DNA from 2 places in the Natranaerobius trueperi genome. Region 2 is predicted to be linked to the other one. Evidence: a T-box and tRNA genes for the amino acid it is inferred to sense, from the RefSeq annotation. Region 2 holds a T-box; the other holds one or more tRNA genes.
The links. The T-box of region 2 lies ahead of CDO51_RS05765 (valine--tRNA ligase). A T-box ahead of a tRNA ligase gene usually reads a tRNA of that ligase, here a tRNA-Val.
Positions count from the first base shown of each region.

Region 1 (10,314 bases), on a different contig from region 2:
AGTGTGCATCCTTCCTGTAATTGGTTATTTTGTGGTGATTTAATCATATTACAGTTGGGTCCACTATGGAGTTTTTATTTAGTTCAAATTGATTTTACAATTAAGCAAAAATTTTTAAACTTAAGTATTGCCGTAATTCTGCTTATTTACCATTTAAAACTATAAAAGGATTGAGACGTACACCACAGGAACTCAATCCTTTTTATAGTTATAGTAGTTTAGACTTTATGATTAATTATCTATCTTAAACCCTCTTACTAATACAATTGGAGTACCTGCATCTGCAGAACCTGTAATTAAGTCAGCCATCGATCCTAATATGCTCGTTACACTTCTTGGGGTAGTACCTAAATCTTCATTTGTACTTTCATTAGTATTAAGCAGTATGTCTTTGATTTCTTCTTTTTTATGACCTTGTCTGTGTAGTGTGTCGACTTGTAATTTTAATTTAGAGCCCTCACGTAATGAGGCTCCACGTAAGCCAGTGCTAGCTCCAATAGCGGGGTGAGGATCAGCTAATTCATATATGCCTGTATCAGGATCTTTATAAGCACCGTCTCCAAAAATTAAAACCTCTACATTCTTACTAGTGAGATCTTTAATTTTCTCTTTAATTTCATCAGCTGTTTCATGAGGGTTATCAGGTAATAGTTTTAGTATACCTGAATCCATATCTGATACATTAGAACCTACTAATCCCCATGGAGAATCTCCTATGTCTTTTATAGTAATAACAGGCACTTTTGCCCCAAAGGAACTAAAAAGTTCCTTTAATTTATTTCTTTCGTGTACAGCGCCTATACATATACCATTTATATAACCCATTTCGTAAACTTTTAGTGGATTATTAGTGAAAATTACGTTGCCTTGCGCCCCTGTAGACCGAATTATATCTAAATATAGTTCTCGGTAGTCTTGATTAGTAATAGGATGTGGGAATGTTCGATCTCCTAATTCTTCGGTGTAAATAGCCTCTGGATCATAATAACAGTTAATTTGATCTCCGTAATTTATTGTTTGTACTTCATAGTTTTGGTTGGAAAGATATTCACTAGCATTTACAATAGTAATAGTGTTATGTTCAAGACTGACAGCTATGGCAAGAGCAATTTGTGCACCAGGGACATCATTTTGTACTCCTATTGCCTTACGAGAAGTTTTTTCAAGTCCTTCAAAAGTAACTTCAGCAACAGCTAAGGTTCCGTCTGGAGTTCGTAAAGTTAAATCAGCGATACCGTTACCAGTTATTTTTCTTATACTTTCAATAGTGTATCCTAATTCTTGAAGTTTGAGAGCTGCAATAATTTCTCGAATCAATACATTTAACTGAGGTGTACTACCTCTAGTCTCTCTTAAGCTTTGAAGTGTTTTTTTCAAACGAAGACGAGTTTGTGCGAAATTTTCATCCATAACTTGATTTCCAACTTCATCAAAAGGAATAGGGAACTGAACAACAACTTTGCCACCTTCAGTAGCTAAAGATAAAGCTTTTAAGATCAATGCGAATCTATTTCTACTAGCTATTGGACTGATAACCCCAATAGTACTTTTAGGTGACAGACTCAAATTTCCTTTAATTTCATCAGCTAATTCTTTGCAGGAAACATATTGATTCTGAGACCTAGCTACAACGGCTTCAGTTACACAAACTATATCGTTATCAATAGCTATGTTTTTTACCGTATTAGCAGTTATTTCAGAAATGTCATCATTAGGTAAAATCAAATCTGTTGTCAATCCTACAGCAGCAACACCAGAATTTTCAGGTAGAGAGAAATTGCTCATTTGATCACGCTCCTTAAACTAAGTAAATTTACATACTTTAATTATAACATTTTTAGTAAAACCTTGCCTATTAGCAGGAAAATTTTAATTAAGAGCTAATTAAATATAATAAATAAAAAATTACATGGAGGTTTCATTATGGTGGAACAGAATATTTTAGTTTTAGATGATGATAAAGATTTATGCAATATGGTTAAGATGACCCTAGAACATGAAGGTTTTGTTGTTGATACAGCTTATGATGGAAATACGGGATTATCCTTAGTAGAAAAAAAATCATATCTAACAATTATACTTGATATTATGTTGCCGGAAATGGATGGTTGGGAAGTATGTTATAAAATAAGAAACTTAACAAATAATAATAAAGTTCCTATTGTTATGTTAACAGCAAAAGTAGATGAAGATGACAAAATTATGGGATTGAAGTTAGGAGCTGATGATTATATCACCAAACCATTTAGTCCGCGTGAACTAGTCGCTAGAGTACGTGCACTAATTAGGCGCGAACAAGATTTTAAAAAAGCTGATGAAACGCTAGAAAAAGGAGAACTAATAGTTGACTCACAAAGCTATAAAGTATATGTTAAAAACCAAGAACTTGACTTACCTCCAAAAGAATTTGAACTTATTTATTTACTTGTTAAAAACGCAGGAAGAGTTTTTACACGGGAAGATATCTTAGAGAAAATCTGGGGTTTTTCTTTCGCTGGTGGTACAAGGACTGTTGATGAGCATATTAAAAGATTAAGAAGAAAACTCGAAAATCATAGTGATTATAACTATATACAAACTGTTTGGGGTGTAGGATATAAATTAGAGGTAAAAAAAGATGTTGAATAAGTTAAAACCTCAAACTTTATTCTCAAAACTAATATTAAGCTATCTAGTTGTCATATTAGTCACATTATTAGTTTTGAGTGGGATTATGTCATATTTAGTTGAAGAGTATTTTTATGGTGCACGTGAGTGGGAAGTCAATACGCAAGCACGAAAGATCGCAGATATGTTAGAAGAACCTTTAATTGAAAATAATGTAAAAGAAGTTATTGAGAAAGCGCAAACCCTGTCAAGGTCTATGGAAGCGGAAATAGGGGTCTTTGATGAACAGGGAGAAAATATTGTTGTTGTAGATTATTTATCAGATGAAAATGATGAGGCGACAGTTGAATTTGAAGATCAAGAAATTGAACATGTTTTAATGGGAAACTCTTTAACCAAGAAAGTTGTAGGTCCTCAAACAGAGAGATTATTAATAGCGATTCCAATATATAAAGATTTAAATGAGTATGAAGATGATGATTTAGACTTAGAGAATTATATTAATAATCCTGACGAAGAATTTAATGATAATGACGAAAAAAAAGTTGTTGTTGGATTAGTAAGTGTGAGTGTTCAATTAGCGGGTATAGAAGACACAATCGCAAATATAAGTAGAATTACAATAACATCTGGTGGTATAGCGGTTTTAATAGCCATTATTTTTGCACTTACGTTGTCAAAAAATATTACTAGACCTTTAAGTTCAATTAATAAGTCGGCCCAAGCGTTAGCAAAAGGGGATTTTACTAAAAATGGCGATGATGAGATATCGCAAACGGATGATGAGCTAGGGAAAATATCACAAACTTTTAACTTAGCTGCACAAGAAATAGAAAACAATATAAAAGAGCAAAAAAGGTTGGCTATATCTAGAAAAAATCTAGTTGACAATGCTTCTCATGAATTTCGAGGGCCTTTAAGTTCAATACGAGGATATAGCGAGTTAATGTTAGATGGTATTGTTTCTAAGGATGATTACGATTATTACATACAACTTATATGGAAAAATGCAGTCGAATTAAATAAAATGGTAGATAAGTTGTTAGACTTGTCTACTATGGAAAGTGGAAAATTAAACTTAGAAAAAGAACTCTTGTACTCTCGAGAGGTTATTGAAAGTTCAATAGAAACTGTTACACCTATGGCAGAAAAAAAGAAACAACAAATAAAAACTGATAAAATTGAAAATGATCATTCATTCTTTGGGGATAGACATAGAGTCAAACAAATCATTGTTAATTTATTAAATAATGCAATACAGTACACGCCTGAAAAAGGGCAAATTATAGTGAGAAGCTTTAAACAAGATACATGGTGTGCAATCCAGGTTGAAGATAATGGTCAGGGTATCCCTGAAGATGAAAAGCCTAATATATTTCAGAGATTTTACAAAGTTGATAAATCACGTGAAAGAAGTAGTGAAAATAAAAGCTCCGGTTTGGGACTTGCTATTGTAAATGAATTAGTAAAACTACATAATGCTAAAATTGAAGTAAAAAGTGAGCAAGGTCAAGGAAGTGTTTTTACAGTTTATTTTCCGCTATACAAATAAATAGGTGCCCTAAACCAGAATTTTAACTCTTCTGGTTCTAGGGCCATCAAATTCACAAAAGAAGACACCTTGCCATGTTCCTAAGTCTAATTTATTGTTCTTCACTGGTAAAGTTATACTACATCCTACTAAAGAACTTAATAAATGAGCTGGACTGTTACCTTCCATATGACTAAAAGCAATGCTTGGTACTAGCTTTTTAAATGCAGTTTCTAAGTCATTTACTACATCACTATCACAGTTTTCATTAACTGTGATTGCAGCAGTTGTATGTGGCACGAATATTGTAATAGTTTCACTATCCATTTTACTAGAATCAATGAAATTTTCTATTTCTTGTGATATATCTATTAACTCGATATGTTTAGATGTAGTTAATGTTATATCCAAAGCGGATACCTCCCTAGTTAACAAAATATTTCTACAGGTGCAGTAAAAAGATCAGAAATTTTTTGTAGCTTATTTGAAGCTACAGGAAAAGCTCCTGGTAGTGTTGTGGTTCGACTGATAGTATTTAACTGTACTTTATCTACTAGTATATAGTTGTTAACAAATTTTGAAAGTTGTGTTAGTTCTTCATATGAATCATTTACACCGGACACTAATAAAATTTCTAGCCAGATCTGACCAAGGAATTTATGACTGAACTTCTCTAAACCATTTTTAATATTATGTATCTTTATTTCAGGATGAGGCCTATTGACTTGATGTAGAGTTTTTTGTGTAATAGCGTCTAAGGAAGGTATGACTAAGTCTGCATATATTAAGTCTTCTTGAACTTCTTCAAGATGTATTAAAGTTGAGTTGGTGATGACAGCGATGGGAATATTTAGAGCTTTTATTTTTTTAATCATGGTACCTAGTTTGTTATGTAATGTAGGCTCTCCAGAACCTGAGAAAGTGATATAATCTAAGCTGGTTGGTAAAGATTCGACTTTATTATAAATTTGATCTATGATATTGTCAGTTATTGTGTATTCTTTTCGAGAAAGAGTTAAATTTTGAGTTGGGAGTCCTTCTTCACAATAAATGCAGTCTAAGCTACAATCTCTATCAGGAGTAATATTTATACCAAGAGAAGTCCCTAATCTACGAGAATTGATAGGGCCATAAACATAATTCATTATTATCCCTCCCTTAGGAATATATTACAACAAATTTGGGTTTGATGCAAAATATTAAGAAGAGGTGATTAATATGACTAGCGGATTAGAAACTAAGAGAATGATAACTGATGGAAAAAAATTTAAAAAAGTAGTTGATCTGAAAGCAGACCAAATACAATTACCTACTGGAATTATGACAGGAAAAGAAATTAATGATATGACACCTGGTTCTTCTTTTTATGTTAATAAAAAAAAGTATTTTTTATTTGAATGTACACTAGCAGATTTTTTAGATAAAAAGCTAGAAAGAAAGACACAAATAATGTATCCAAAAGAAATAGGTTATTTGATCTATAATTTAGATATTTCCCCAGGAGATGTAGTTGGCGAAGCAGGGACTGGATCTGGAGCTATGACTTTATCTCTTTCTAGAACTGTAGGGACTGATGGGAAAGTTTATACATATGAAGAGAGAGATGACTTTATTAAAAATATTACTAAAAACATTTCAAAAGGAACTAAATTTGATAACATTAATTTAAAAAATCGGTCTATAGATAATGGAATAGACGAAAGAGACCTAGATGCTTTTATAATAGATTTACCAGAACCATGTAATGTAATTAAACAAGTAAGAGAAGCCCTAAAACCTTCAGGAAATCTTGGTATATTAGTGCCGACGTATAATCAAGTGAGTGATGTAATTCCAGTGCTGAAAGAAAACGAGTTTTTTCTAATTGAGATTGTTGAGTTAATGGCAAGAAGATTAAAGCATAATCCAAACAGACTTCGACCAGAAGATACGATGATAGGACATACAGGATATTTGATTTTAGCTAGAAAGTTAGTTAGTGAGAAATGATATTTAAAACAAAAGCTAATTGCAATATTAAGTTGAACTAGTTTCCAACTGTAATATAAAAAGTGTTACTTAAGTAGAACACTACACTGTTCTAAGAACGCCTCGTCTGGAGATAAGTAGCCAAGGATCCGTCTGGGTAAGGTATTACACCAAGGTTTAGACTTTAATAATTGTTGTGATGAAAAATCAGAGAGACTCTTCCCTTTTGGGATGCAACGTTTAATCAAGCCGATATGTTGTTCGTCAGTTTCTCTTTCTCTAGAAGAGTAAGGATGTGTAAAGTAAACTTTGGTGTTGCTAGTTTTCTTTAATTATGCTAGATCTGCAAACGTTTTCCTCTCAGTAATAGTTAGCAACACAGATTCAGTTTTTGTTTTCTTAAAAATCACGGTGTCAATTTCCCAGTGACCGAATACTTGACGAGTATTTATTTAGATCGTTCTCTAATACTCGTCCTAAGATCTTGTTATGTTTTCTAATTCGTTTAGGTTTATTCCTGTGTCTAGTCTTTAGCGGTAGATCGATGTTTTTAATATTGAGTAAACCTGCATCAACGTAATTTTGAGAGACCCATAAATAGAATCCAAAGAAAATTTGGAATTTCAAAATAAATTTGTAGTATGATTGATGAAGTCTTCACATTATACATTATAAAACTTAAATTGAGGTCCGTAGTTCTTTCGGTTTTTTTCTAGGTCACTGTACCTCTTTTTGGTTCATTATGAATTGTGTTTGATGCTCTATTTAAAATTTTACCGATAGCGTTTAGGCTGTAGCCTTGTTTATGCAGTAACTCGATTTTTCCTAGCTCGAAATCATTTAGATGTTTATTCTTGCGAGAAGTTGGTGCATCATTAAAGTAATCCATAGTGGGCACCCTTCCTATAATTAGTTATTTTGTGGTGATTTAATTATATTACAGTTGGGTCCACTATGGAGTTTTTATTTAGTTCAATTTGATTTTACAATTAAGCAAAGAAAATTTATTAGAAATTGTAGTTGACAGATAACAAATTTTACTGTAAAATTATATTTGTTCAGTTGAGAGGGCGGATAGCTCAGCTGGGAGAGCACCTGCCTTACAAGCAGGGGGTCACAGGTTCGAGCCCTGTTCCGCCCACCAACAATTTCGACATTGAAAAAGTGAAATTATCATATGGGCGGATAGCTCAGCTGGGAGAGCACCTGCCTTACAAGCAGGGGGTCACAGGTTCGAGCCCTGTTCCGCCCACCAACAATTTCAACATTGAAAAAGTGAAATATTATATGGGCGGATAGCTCAGCTGGGAGAGCACCTGCCTTACAAGCAGGGGGTCACAGGTTCGAGCCCTGTTCCGCCCACCATTTAGACATAACGGGCATTCAAGTGGTTGACCAAAAAAGTATTCAAACTAAAATTTACCTTAAAATATGAAGATCACTTTCTTGTGGTTCAATAATACTTGGACAAAGGGAGTGATTTTTTTATGCTATTTTACAGTTAACTGTTATAATTCTAATTCAATATTTACTTGATACCAACGCTCTCGAGATTTGCACAGATTATAAAATTCCAATGTTCACTTATGGTACCACAACACCTAAAATATAGAGATCCAAGGAATATAACAGAGCCTAATTTTAAACATAAAAGCCATAAACCCTGTTATAATCGTATTAAGAACAGCATCAAGTTGTCCACAGTTTCGTAATAATGCCACTCAGTCAAGTGTTTTAAAATTTCAGTTCAAAAATGTTAAAATTATAAATTTATAGAAGTTACTTTTCTCTGAAAAATCAATTATATAAGGGTGGAAAAAAATTGGTTTGTATATTATAATTATATTAGTATAGTTGTTACATTTAACTTACAATAAGGGGGGGTATTTCACCTTTATTTTTTTATGAAGAAGCAGAAGTTGTTTTGTGAAAATTAAAACGAATGGAGGGGTGATCAATTGTATAAAATTGTTCGCAAAGAAGTGCTATCACCTGTTATTAAATTGTTCGAAATCGAAGCATCTCATGTTTCAGAAAATGCAAAGCCTGGTCAGTTCGTGGTTCTGCGTACGGATGAAAAGGGCGAGAGAATACCTTTAACTATTGCAGACTTTAATCGTGAGGATGGGACTGTAACTATTATAATTCAAGAGGTTGGGCGTTCTACTAAAGAATTAGGCAAATTAGAAGAAGGCGATTATGTTGTTGATTTTGTAGGTCCTTTAGGCAAGGCCACAGAGATTGAAAAATTAGGTCGGGTTGTTTGTGTAGGTGGTGGAGTAGGTATTGCACCAGTCTTTCCCATTGCTAGGGCTCTAAAAGAAGCAGGGAATGAGGTAATTTCTGTCATTGGTGCTCGAACTAAAGAATTATTATTCTGGGAAGAGAAAATGGCTGATGTAAGTGATCAATTATATGTTTGTACAGATGATGGCAGTTATGGTCATAAGGGTTTTGTGACTGATGTTATAAAACAAGTTGCAGAGGATGTGGAAGTAGAACATGTATGGGCAATTGGACCTATGCCAATGATGAAAGCAGTGGCTGCCACCACTAAACCATTAGAATTAAAAACAACTGTTAGTTTAAACCCTATTATGCTTGATGGCACAGGTATGTGTGGTGCTTGTAGAGTGAGTGTTGGGGGCGAAACAAAGTTTGCATGTGTTGATGGTCCTGAATTTGATGCACATGAAGTTGATTTTGAACTGGCTGCCCGTCGTTTAGCGTACTATCAAGATGATGAGCACAGGGTAGAAGCTGCCACAAATCACAGCGATGGAGGTGCTTGTAAATGTCACGAAAAGTAAAGACTAAACATGAAATGCCAGTTCAAGATTCGAAAGAAAGAATTACTAATTTTGATGAGGTTGCTTTAGGATACAATGAAGAGAAGGCTTTAGCGGAAGCAAATCGTTGTCTCGAATGCAAAGTTCCTAATTGCATGAAGGGTTGTCCAGTTGAGATAAATATTCCTAAATTCATTGGTGCGATAAAACAAAAGGATTACAAGGAAGCTATCAGAGAGATTAAAACAAAGAATAGTCTTCCAGCTGTATGTGGCCGTGTTTGTCCTCAAGAGGCTCAATGTGAGAAGTATTGTGTTATTGGTAAAAAAGGTGACCCAGTAGGAATTGGGCGTTTAGAGCGCTTTGTTGCTGATTGGGAATTTGCTAATGAAAACAGCTCATCTTCTATGGAAGTAGGGGAACCCACAGGTAAAAAAGTTGCCATAGTTGGATCTGGACCAGCTGGGTTAACTGCGGCTGGAGATTTAGCTAAAATGGGACATTCTGTAACAATCTTTGAAGCACTTCATGTACCCGGTGGTGTGTTAATGTATGGTATCCCTGAATTTAGATTACCAAAGGATATTGTTCAAAAGGAAATTGATAAAATTAAAGAATTGGGTGTAGATATAAAGGTGAACTATGTAGTTGGTAAAGCAGGGTCTGTAAAAGATTTTCTTGAAAATGGATATGATGCTGTATTCGTTGGAACAGGAGCAGGCCTACCGTATTTCATGAATATTCCAGGCGAGAACCTTAATGGGGTATATTCCGCTAATGAGTTTTTAACTAGAACTAATTTAATGAAAGCATATCAATTCCCAGATTATTTAACACCTGTAAAAGTTGGCAAACGTTTTGCAGTTATTGGTGCAGGTAATGTAGCCATGGATGCAGCAAGATGTGCATTGCGATTAGGTGCAGAAGAATCTTATATCGTATATCGTCGTTCAGAAGAAGAAATACCGGCACGGGCTGAAGAGATAGAGCATGCTCGAGAAGAAGGGGTTAAGTTTCTGTTGTTAACAAGCCCGGTTGAATTTCATGGTGATGAAAACTATAATTTAAATAGTATGACATGTATTGAATATGAATTAGGTGAACCGGATGATTCTGGACGTCGTCGACCTATACCAATTGAGGGCTCTGAATACAAGATGGACGTTGAAAACGTAGTACTTGCCCTGGGTCAAGGACCAAATCCATTAGTGCCTAGTACTACTCCTGGGTTAGACTTGACCAAAAAGGGTAATATCTTGACAAATGATGAAACTGGTGTTACATCTATTCAAGGTGTATTCGCTGGAGGAGATATAGTAACTGGAGCAGCTACTGTAATTGAAGCAATGGGGGCAGGAAAAAAAGCTGCTCGCGCAATTGATGAGTATATAAAAAGTACTAACTAGAAACAATTTTATA
Region 1 covers NZ_NIQC01000015.1:3,978-14,291, forward strand. Annotated here, with positions in the region: gene CDO51_RS07575 (coenzyme F420-0:L-glutamate ligase) at 232-1,785, opposite strand; gene CDO51_RS07580 (response regulator transcription factor) at 1,924-2,628, shown strand; gene CDO51_RS07585 (sensor histidine kinase) at 2,618-4,159, shown strand; gene CDO51_RS07590 (secondary thiamine-phosphate synthase enzyme YjbQ) at 4,169-4,549, opposite strand; gene CDO51_RS07595 (radical SAM protein) at 4,567-5,283, opposite strand; gene CDO51_RS07600 (tRNA (adenine-N1)-methyltransferase) at 5,357-6,127, shown strand; gene CDO51_RS15370 (helix-turn-helix domain-containing protein) at 6,819-6,995, opposite strand; tRNA gene CDO51_RS07610 (tRNA-Val) at 7,175-7,250, shown strand; tRNA gene CDO51_RS07615 (tRNA-Val) at 7,286-7,361, shown strand; tRNA gene CDO51_RS07620 (tRNA-Val) at 7,396-7,471, shown strand; gene CDO51_RS07625 (sulfide/dihydroorotate dehydrogenase-like FAD/NAD-binding protein) at 8,065-8,916, shown strand; gene gltA (NADPH-dependent glutamate synthase) at 8,901-10,301, shown strand.
Region 1: it encodes a tRNA-Val, which carries the amino acid that the T-box ahead of CDO51_RS05765 (valine--tRNA ligase) is inferred to sense. The anticodon was not compared.

Region 2 (10,314 bases):
ACCCAATACCACCAAATAACTGTTTACCTATTATTATAGCAACAACAGCTCCTATTACAACTATCCACCATGGAGTAGAAGGTGGTAAACTTAATCCATAAAGAACTCCAGTTACTGCTGCACTCCAATCACCTTTAATTTTTGCTATACTAATTTTATCATGTACTAATACAGCTTCAGTTATCATACAGGCAACGGTTGCTAAAGCAACCACTCCCAATGCGTTTAAACCAAATAACCAAATGCTAACTGCTAAAGGTGGTACCAAAGCAATTAAGACATCTCTCATTATAGTGTCAATCGTCTCTGGAGTACGAAGATGAGGTGAAGACGACACCACAAGTTTGTTATCCATCTTTCTTCCCTCCTATCCTAACTTTATCATGTTAATTTTTTCGTCGTTTAGCCATTATTTCACCTTTGGCCATTCTTATATATTGAACCAAAGGACGTTTCGTTGGACAAATATAGGTGCAACATCCACATTCAATACAATCAAGAGCATTATATTCTTCAGCTTGTTCTAACCTTTCATTTTCAGTGAAATGGGCAATCATATTCGGTAAAAGTGAAACTGGACAAGAATCAATACATCGTCCACAGCTAATACAAGGTTTTTCTTCAAAAAACTGAACTTCATTTTCTGTTAAGAGTAAAAGACCTGATGTCCCTTTGATTACAGGAAATTCAGGGGAAGGTTGACTTAACCCCATCATAGGTCCACCCATAACTATCTTTCTCGTGTTTTGAGACATACCAGCACAGTTTTCAATAACTTCAGAAGCTAATGTTCCAACTCTAATTTTAAAGTTACCTGCTTCATTTACCCCTGGACCAGTTACTGTTACCACTCTTTCGTATGATGGTTTGTTATATCTTATAGCCTCTGAAATAGCAATGGCTGTTCCGACATTGTTTACAACACAACCAACATCCATTGGAAGTCCACCTGACGGAACCTCTCTTCCTGTAGCTACAGTTATAAGTTGTTTTTCAGCCCCTTGAGGGTATTTGGTCTCAAAAACCATCACTTCAATATTGTTTTCATCTTTTACTAATTCTTTCATGTTTTCAATTGCATCTTTCTTATTGTCTTCGATCCCTATGACACCTTTGTCACAGTTAACAGCCTTCATAATTGATTTTAGACCAAAAACAATTTCCTCACCTTGCTCTAACATCATTCGATGGTCAGAAGTCAAATACGGTTCACACTCTGCTCCATTAATGATCACAGTGTCAATAGGCTTATCTTCAGGAGGAGATAATTTTACATGTGTTGGAAAGGTAGCTCCCCCCATACCAACAATACCAGCCTCTTTAACAATTTTTTTGATATCATCTGAAGATAATTCGTCAAGGGAGTCATAGCCACCTGAATAATCTGCTTCATCTTGGCCATCTGATTCAATAACTATAGTTTTAGCTTTTTTTCCAATTGGATGATTATATTCAGTTATATCTACAACTTCCCCAGATACACTAGAGTGTATTGGAGCAGAGACAAAGCTATCACTTCCACCTATTTTTTGACCAAGTTTTACCTTGTCACCTTTGCTTACGACTGGTTCACAAGGTGCACCAATATGTTGTTCCATGGGAATATACACTTTACTTGGTGCAGCCATTTTTTCTACAGCATCCTCAGTCGTATACTTGAAGTGACCTGGCTCCACTCCACCACGAAAAGTTTCACCTGCCATCATTTTTCACCCCTTTTTGTTTATTTTTTCACTTTCTAGTTATAATAAGAATAACTAGAATTACTCTAAACTTATAAAAATAAATAATGTAACCTAAAACAAACACAAGACAAATTAAAAAGTTGATGGCCATCAATGAAGAACATTTTCTTTTCCAGTATTAAGAGCTTGTCCTTAAAACTACTTAATTGAATGTATAAATAACTTTGTTGTTTAATAACAAGTTACTTTACTTATTAGTATCTTTTACTAATTCATAGAAATTATACAAATACCGGAAAAGCTTTGGTAGAGGTTTTTAGACACTTTTCGTCTTTTATAAACAAATATCTTCTCTACAAAAAACAATTTTAACATAACAGGATGATTTTAAAAAGCCTAAAAACTCTCTTTAATATATTTTTTTGCTTCTGCAACTAAATAAAATGATCCAAAGATAACTAGTAAACCTTTTTTGTTTGTAGCATTTATTCCTTCGTATGTTGCTTTTTCTATTTCGCTAATTGTCTTGATTTTCATATTATTATAAAATTTTTGAAGTTTACCTTCAATTTCTTCTGGATTAGCTGATCTTTTGTTATTAGGTTTCGTGATTATTATTTCATCAGGTAATACAAAAAAATTATCAATCATTTTTTCAATCTGCTTATCTTTTAGAGCGCCAGTCAGAAATACAATTTTACCCCAATTTTGATTTACATTCATATCTTCAAGACCTTGCATAAGAGCTGCTATTCCTGCAGGATTATGAGCGGCATCTAACATTATATCACCCTTTTTAAGAAAAGTTAACAGCTCCATTCTAATAGGTATTTTCACTTCTAGTAAAGCATCGTAAATATCTAAATTTTGTATCTTTTTATATCCTTTAGTTTGTAATATTTCAGTACAACATAAAGCTAGACTAGCATTATGAAGCTGATGTTTACCAATAAGAGATAACTCTAGTCCCTCTAATTCTTTGTATAACCCTTTATAATTAAAAGTGAAGTTCTTACCATTAAAATTACTTTCATCAAATGAAAAGTCCCGCTTTATTAAATAAGTAGAAGAATTAGTAACATGAGCGTACTTCTCAATTTCTTTTACTGCTTTCTCGTTTCTTATACCAGTAACAATTGGGGTATTATCTTTAACTATTCCAGCTTTTTCGCGAGCAATTTCTTCTAAAGTGTTACCTAAAACATCTGTATGATCAAAATCTACATTTGTAATAACTGATACAATCGGTTCTATCACATTTGTAGCATCTAGTCGTCCTCCGAGCCCTGTTTCAAGTATTACTATATCTACATCTACTGACGAATAGTATAAAATTGCTAATACTGTGATCATTTCAAACTGCGTTGGATGCTCTAGCCCTTCCTTTTCTGCTTGTTCTGCTAAAGGTTTAATTTTTTGAATTAATTTTTCTAAATCTTTATTAGAAATCGGATTAGAATTATATACGATTCGTTCTGTAAAGTTTAATACAAAAGGGGAGGTAAAGAGACCTACCCTATATCCTGCTTTTGTAAGAATTCTTTCAAGAATAAAACAGGTAGATCCTTTACCATTAGTCCCAGCAACATGTATCACAGGAAGGTTACATTGCGGATTTCCTAGCCTTTTTAACATCCAATTCATTCGTTCTAACCCTGGTTTTGAACCAAACTTTCCTAGACTCCAGATCCATTCAATGCCTTCCATTAGAGTTTCACTCCTTCATAGATCTCAGTGTATCTAACCTCTCTGTTACTTTTTGTAAACGAACTTTGTAATCTTGTTGTTTTTCTTTTTCTTTATCAACTACATCTTTAGGTGCTTTATTAACAAAGTTTTCATTTGAAAGTTTACTTTCTACTAGATCAACTTCTTTTTCTAGTTCTTTTTCTTTTTTCTCTAACCGTTCAATTTCTTCACTAAGATTTACCAGGCCTTCTAAAGGTAAAAATATTTCAGCTCCTCTTACAACTGCTGATAAAGCTTTTTTAGGTTTTTCTTTCATTTCACTAACAACACTGACAGGCTCTGCTCCGGCTAATGCATTAAAATAAACCTTGTAATCATCAAAAGTCGTAAAATCCTTTTCTTCATTTGCTAATATAGTTATTGGTGATTTTGTTTGCGGGGCAATGTCTAATTCTCTTCTTAGATTTCTTACAACTCTGATCCCTTCCATAATCTGTTCCATCTTTGACTTACTTTCTTCATCTACAAAAGATATATCATATTCTGGCCAAGTAGATGTCACTATCAGCTCATCTGTATGCGGTAAGTAAGATCTTATTTCTTCAGTTATAAATGGCATTATAGGATGTAATAGTTTTAAAATAGTATCTAATCCTCTTACTAAAACTTCTTGTGTTAAAGCTTTTTGTTCTTCAGTTCCTTGGTATAACCTTATTTTAGCCATTTCAATATACCAATCACAAAATTCTGTCCATATAAAATCATATAAAGTTTGAGAAGCTTCCCCTAGTTCATATTTTTCAAATAATCTTGTTACATCCTTAGTAACCTCTTCTAATCTGTGAAGAATCCATTTATCTGCTAGGCTTAAACGTTTATCATTTGCAGATAATTCTTGTGGTGTGTATCCATCAAGGTTCATAATTGCAAACCTAGAAGCATTCCAAATCTTATTTGCAAAGTTTCTACTAGCTTCTACCTTATCATAAGAAAATCTCATATCATTTCCAGGAGTATTTCCAGTAACTAATGTATATCTAAGTGTATCTGCACCATACTTATCAATAAGTTCTAATGGGTCAATTCCATTACCCAACGACTTACTCATCTTTCTTCCATTAGCATCTCTTACTAATCCGTGAATCAGAACATCATCAAAAGGACGCTCTTCCATAAACTCAAGACCCATAAATATCATTCTTGCTACCCAGAAGAAAATTATATCATAACCAGTAACTAACACGCTAGTTGGATAGAATTTCTTTAAATCTTCAGTCTCTTCAGGCCAGCCCATAGTTGAAAAAGGCCACAACGCAGAACTGAACCAGGTATCTAGTACATCAGGGTCTTGTTCTAGTTCACTGCCACATGAAGAGCAAGATTCTGGCTCTTCTCTACTTACAATCATTTCACCACAATTACAATACCAAGCAGGAATTCTATGACCCCACCAAATTTGACGAGAAATACACCAGTCTCTAATATTTTCCATCCAGTTCCTGTATATTTTTTCAAATCTTTCTGGAACAAATTTGGTATCACCTTGGTTAACAAGTTCAACTGCAGGCTTTGCAAGGGGGTCCATTTTAACAAACCATTGCTTACTAACTAAAGGTTCAATGGTAGTATCACATCGATGGCATTGTCCCACAGAGTGTTCATGATCATCAGTTGCTAATATAAACCCACCTGCAATGAGATCATCTCTTAAAGCTTTTCTGCAATCATAACGATCCATACCTGCATATCTTTCTCCAGCCTCATCAGTCATTTTACCATCTTTTCCGATTACAGCAATATTTTTTAAATTATGTCTCTCTCCAATATCAAAATCATTTGGATCATGAGCAGGCGTTACTTTAACTGCCCCTGAACCAAATTCTGGATCCACATATTCATCAGCAACAATAGGAATTTCTCTATTTACTAGTGGAAGTCTTACAGTTTTACCTACCATATTTTGATAACGCTCATCTTCAGGATGTACAGCTACAGCAGTATCTCCTATCATAGTTTCTAGTCGAGTAGTTGCTACAGATATATGATCAGATCCATCTGTTAAAGAATACTTTATATGTGTTAATGTGCCTTCAGACTCTAAATGTTCTACCTCAATATCAGAAAGAGCAGTATAGCATCTAGGACACCAGTTAATTATATAATCTCCTTGATAAATTAACCCTTTCTCATAAAGTGTTACAAAAACTTCTCTAACAGCTTTACTACACCCTTCATCCATAGTAAATCTTTCTCTAGACCAGTCAACTGACACACCAAGTTTTTTCAGTTGAGCAGTAATACGTTCATGGTATTCATCTTTCCATGACCAAACTTTTTCTAAAAACTTTTCTCTTCCTAAGTCATATTTAGTTATGTTATCTTCTTCAGATATATGTTGCTCAACTTTTGTCTGTGTAGCTATACCAGCATGGTCTGTACCTGGCATCCATAATGTATCATATCCTTGCATCCTTTTAAAACGTACTAAAACATCTTGTAAAGTATTATCTAAAGCATGCCCCATATGAAGAGATCCAGTAACATTTGGTGGCGGTATTACAACAGAAAATTTCTCGCGTTCATCACAAGCAGCTTTAAAAGAATTATTTTCTAACCACTTTTCGTACCACTTGGTCTCTACAGTTTCTGGATCGTAAACTTTGTTTAAGTTAGTTTTAGACATCTTAAAATCACTCCTTTCAAGTTTTGTAAAATAACGTAAAAAAGCCCTTACGTCCATAAAAGGACGGAAGGGCTAATTCCGCGGTACCACCTTAATTTCCCATGCTAACTACATGGAACACTTAATAAAATAACGGCTTAAACCGAGTAATCTTACTACAAGTTCAGATTACTATCTCCCGGGCGACATTCAGTAGCAGCTCTTTAGAGCACTTTCAGCCTAGGTGCTCCTCTCTCTAAAAGACCATACTACCTACTCCTCCCGATCCGAGACTTTAAAAATATCATTTTTTCTAATATATTTATGATACACATCTACAAAATTGATGTCAAGGAATTATCCAAAATATTTGTTAAGTAACCCTTCTAACATTCTAGCATGGCGAGCTTCATCTTTAGATGACTCAATAAAATAAGTAAAAGTTTCTGTAAGATCATTGTCTTTAGCTTTGTTTGCTGCATCTTTTTTACCTTCATTTGCAAATGTTTCTCCATCTAACATCTCTTTTAAATTTTCTTTGGTACTTTCTTTTATCATTGAGTTTAACTCAGCAAATCTTGCAGCGTGTTCTGCTTCTTCCCATGCAATTCTCTTTAGTGCTTCTGCAATTTCAGCATATCCTTCTCTTTGAGCCTGACGTGCCATTGCAAGGTATAAACCAACTTCTTGTGTTTCACCTTGAAAGTTTTGTTTTATAGGTCTTTCTAGTTCTGTGCCTTTAGCCTCACCCATCACATTTTCAGTTGTTAAATTTCTCTTTTCAGTCATTTAAATACCTCCTAATTTTTTGATTAGTTTTCTTTCATATATGTTTTAAAAAGAGCATCTCCAAGCTCTGGATCAACATTTTTTATATCATTTAGATATACAAAAGCACTTCCCTTATATTCAAAGTTATCTCCCGTCAATATATGTTCTAATGCTGATCTAGTCACATTAACGATACACTCTTCATCATGATATAATTTACAGTTTTTACACTGTTTTAAAATTTGCCCTACAGCTTCTATCACATCTTCTTTTTCATAACCTTTTAAATCATATGTAGGTATTTTATCTACACCATCATCAACATAAAATTCATCATTTTCCATAGCATTAATTATTATGTTTTTCGAAAATCCAACTAAACATTCATTTCCTTTGCAATGATTACATACACCCTTACCTAAGCAACATTTATCTACTTTTTTATATACTTTCACAAAGTTCAATGATTCAAACATACTTTTCCTCTCCTTTTGTTAATATTAGTTATAATTATCAACAAACAATATATACATAATATAATTTAATCCCTCTTGTATGTCAAGAGGGATTAGCTAATTCATGTAATTTATTTTCTAACTCTTTCCAAGTTTTTATAAAACGAGCATCTGGTAAAGAATTGAAAAAATATTTTCCATAAGGTTTTCTGTGCACTCTGACATCTAAAAGTATAAATATTCCTGAATCTGATTTATTTCTAATTAAACGACCAAACCCTTGTTTAACTGCTAATACAGCTTCTGGTACACTGTATGTCATAAAACTACTTTTTCCTTCTTTATTTAATCTCTCCATCCTAGCCTTTACTAAAGGTTCATCAGGTACTGAGAAAGGAATCTTATCCATTATTACAACTTGTAATGAAGAGCCTGGAACATCGATCCCTTCTCTAAAACTATTTGTCGCAAATAATACTGAACTAAAATTCGTTTTAAAGGTTTCAAGAATTTCAGCTTTAGGCTGTATATTCTGACATAAAAGTTCATATGGTAAATCATCTTTCAATTTTTCATAAGCTAAATTCATCATTCTATAACTCGTAAATAGTACTAATGTTTTTCCACCAACTTTTGTAACCATATAACGTATAGCTTCTATAAGTTTTTCTTCATACTCATCTGTTCGTGGAAAAGGAAAATTTCTTGGTACAAAAATACTAGCTTGCTCTTTATAGTTAAATGGTGAATTTATTGAACACGTTATTGTATCATCTGTTAGACCTACCCTTTTTTTAAAATAAGAAAAGTTTTCTTCAATTGATAATGTTGCTGAAGTCATTATCACTGTATCTATATACCCAAATAAAAAGTTCTTAAGTTGGTCACTTACTGACACAGGATTAGTTGCCATTTTTAGATCTACCACTTGGTTATTAGAATATTTTGTTTCTACCCAAGAAACGTAATCTTCTTCCTCGAAGTCTAGGATTAAATCTAAAGCTTGTTTGGTTTTATTAATTCTATTGTATAGCATCTTAGGTCGTTCAGGATCGTTGTATTCATCCATATACAAAGTTTCAATATGATTAGTTAGTTTAGCCAATTTAGAACGAAATTCTTCTAGATATACAAACGATTCTATTTCTCGTAATAAAAAACTCTTACCAAACTTATTGCCATGATCTATTAACCTCTGAAAAGCTTTGTAGGAAGTCTCTTCTGTTTCTCTCACAATTTTTTCATTTCCTTCCATATTCCCCTTTACGTAAGTAGTTATTTCTTTTAATAGTTTTAATACTTGCGAATAGTTTAGTTCATGTCCTAGTGACTTAGTTGCTATTTCCGGGATATGGTGAGCCTCATCAAAAATCACACCTTCATAGCTTGGAAATACTGATAAACTCCCCTCTGAGTCTACTCTTAATTTTAAATCACTGAAAAATAAATGATGATTAGTAATTAAAACTTCAGAAGATTCAGCTCTACGTTTTAACATCAATACAAAACAATCACTGTAATGAGGACATTTTTGACCTAGACACGTATCACTACTTGCAGCCATCAGGTCCCAAAGCTCTTTAGCTGGTTGAATTTCGTGGCGATCCCCTGTTTCAGTTTCACTTGCCCATTCAACGAAATTTCTGTGTACACCAGTATTATCTAAACTAGTTTGTCCAAACTTTTGAGAAAATTTTTCTTTACATAAGTAGTTACTTCTTCCTTTAATAATTTCTACATCTAGTTTTCTTCCTATTATTTGTTCTAGTAATGGAATATCCTTTTTTATTAATTGTTCTTGTAAAGCTATAGTTGCTGTTGAAATTATGATTCTATTTCCATTTTCAGAAAAGTTAACAGCTGGTATAAGATATCCAAGTGATTTACCAGTTCCTGTACCAGCTTCCACAACTAAATGATTAGCATCTGAAAGAGCGTTTAAAACTATTTCACTCATTTCAACCTGTCCTTTTCTAGCTTCAAACCCATCAAGTTGTGATTCCATAGAAGCCCAAATATTTTGGAGTTTTTCCTGTCCCATTTAATTCACCTCAAATACTAAAGAACATCTTCAATTATTTCTAAAAACTCCTGTTTACCTTCTCCAGTTGTACTTGAAAAAGGTATCAAAAGATCATCTTCGCCTATATCTAACATTTTACGCATTTCTTTCAATCTTTTATTACGCTGTTGATTTTTTACTTTATCAATTTTCGTCGCAACTAATATTACTGGTCTTTTAAACTCTAATAAAAAGTCTAACATGTTAATATCATCTGTTGTAGGACCATGTCTTGCATCTAAAAGTAAAACAGATACACGTAAACTTTTACGGTCAGTTAAATAAGTAGTTATTAGTTCTTCCCAATCCTTTTTCATCTTTTTTGATACTTTAGCAAAACCATACCCAGGTAAATCAACAAAATACAAATCATCATTTATCAAAAAATAATTTATCGTTCTTGTCTTACCAGGCTTTTTACTAATGTGAGCTAAGTTATTTCTAGTAACTAAAGTATTTATAAGTGATGATTTACCTACATTCGACCTCCCGATAAACGATATCTCTGGAAACTTTTCCTCAGGGATTTGAGAGGGTAAATAAGCACTAGTAACATATTCAGCTTGTTCTATCTTCATAATAGCACCTCCATTATAATTTCATGTACATTACTTATTCTATCATATAAAAAACCTACACCGTGAATTTTTTCGGTGTAGGTTAGAGTGTAACCTGTTCTATAACTTCATCTAAAGTCGAAACTGGTATTACTTCTAATTCTTCATCATCCTCAAAAGTTTTTTGATAATTGTCTTTAGGAATTAACACTTTACTTGCTTTTGCTTCTTTAGCAGCATCTATTTTTGTTGCTACACCTCCGACAGGCTTTACATCACCCCTTATTGAAACTTCACCAGTCATAGCCACTTTATGATCTATTGGCTTATCTGTTAAAGAAGAATAAATTGCAGTGGCTATAGCCACTCCCGCCGATGGACCATCTATTGGGATTGCTCCAGGAAAATTAATGTGAATCTCATAATCTTTTGG
Region 2 covers NZ_NIQC01000010.1:5,474-15,787, reverse strand. Annotated here, with positions in the region: gene CDO51_RS05780 (RnfABCDGE type electron transport complex subunit D) at 1-355, opposite strand, end outside; gene rsxC (electron transport complex subunit RsxC) at 387-1,703, opposite strand; gene CDO51_RS05770 (bifunctional folylpolyglutamate synthase/dihydrofolate synthase) at 2,082-3,392, opposite strand; gene CDO51_RS05765 (valine--tRNA ligase) at 3,400-6,057, opposite strand; T-box leader at 6,114-6,335, opposite strand; gene CDO51_RS05760 (ferritin-like domain-containing protein) at 6,394-6,825, opposite strand; gene CDO51_RS05755 (hypothetical protein) at 6,849-7,283, opposite strand; gene CDO51_RS05750 (ATP-dependent DNA helicase) at 7,366-9,303, opposite strand; gene yihA (ribosome biogenesis GTP-binding protein YihA/YsxC) at 9,321-9,902, opposite strand; gene lonB (ATP-dependent protease LonB) at 9,985-10,314, opposite strand, start outside.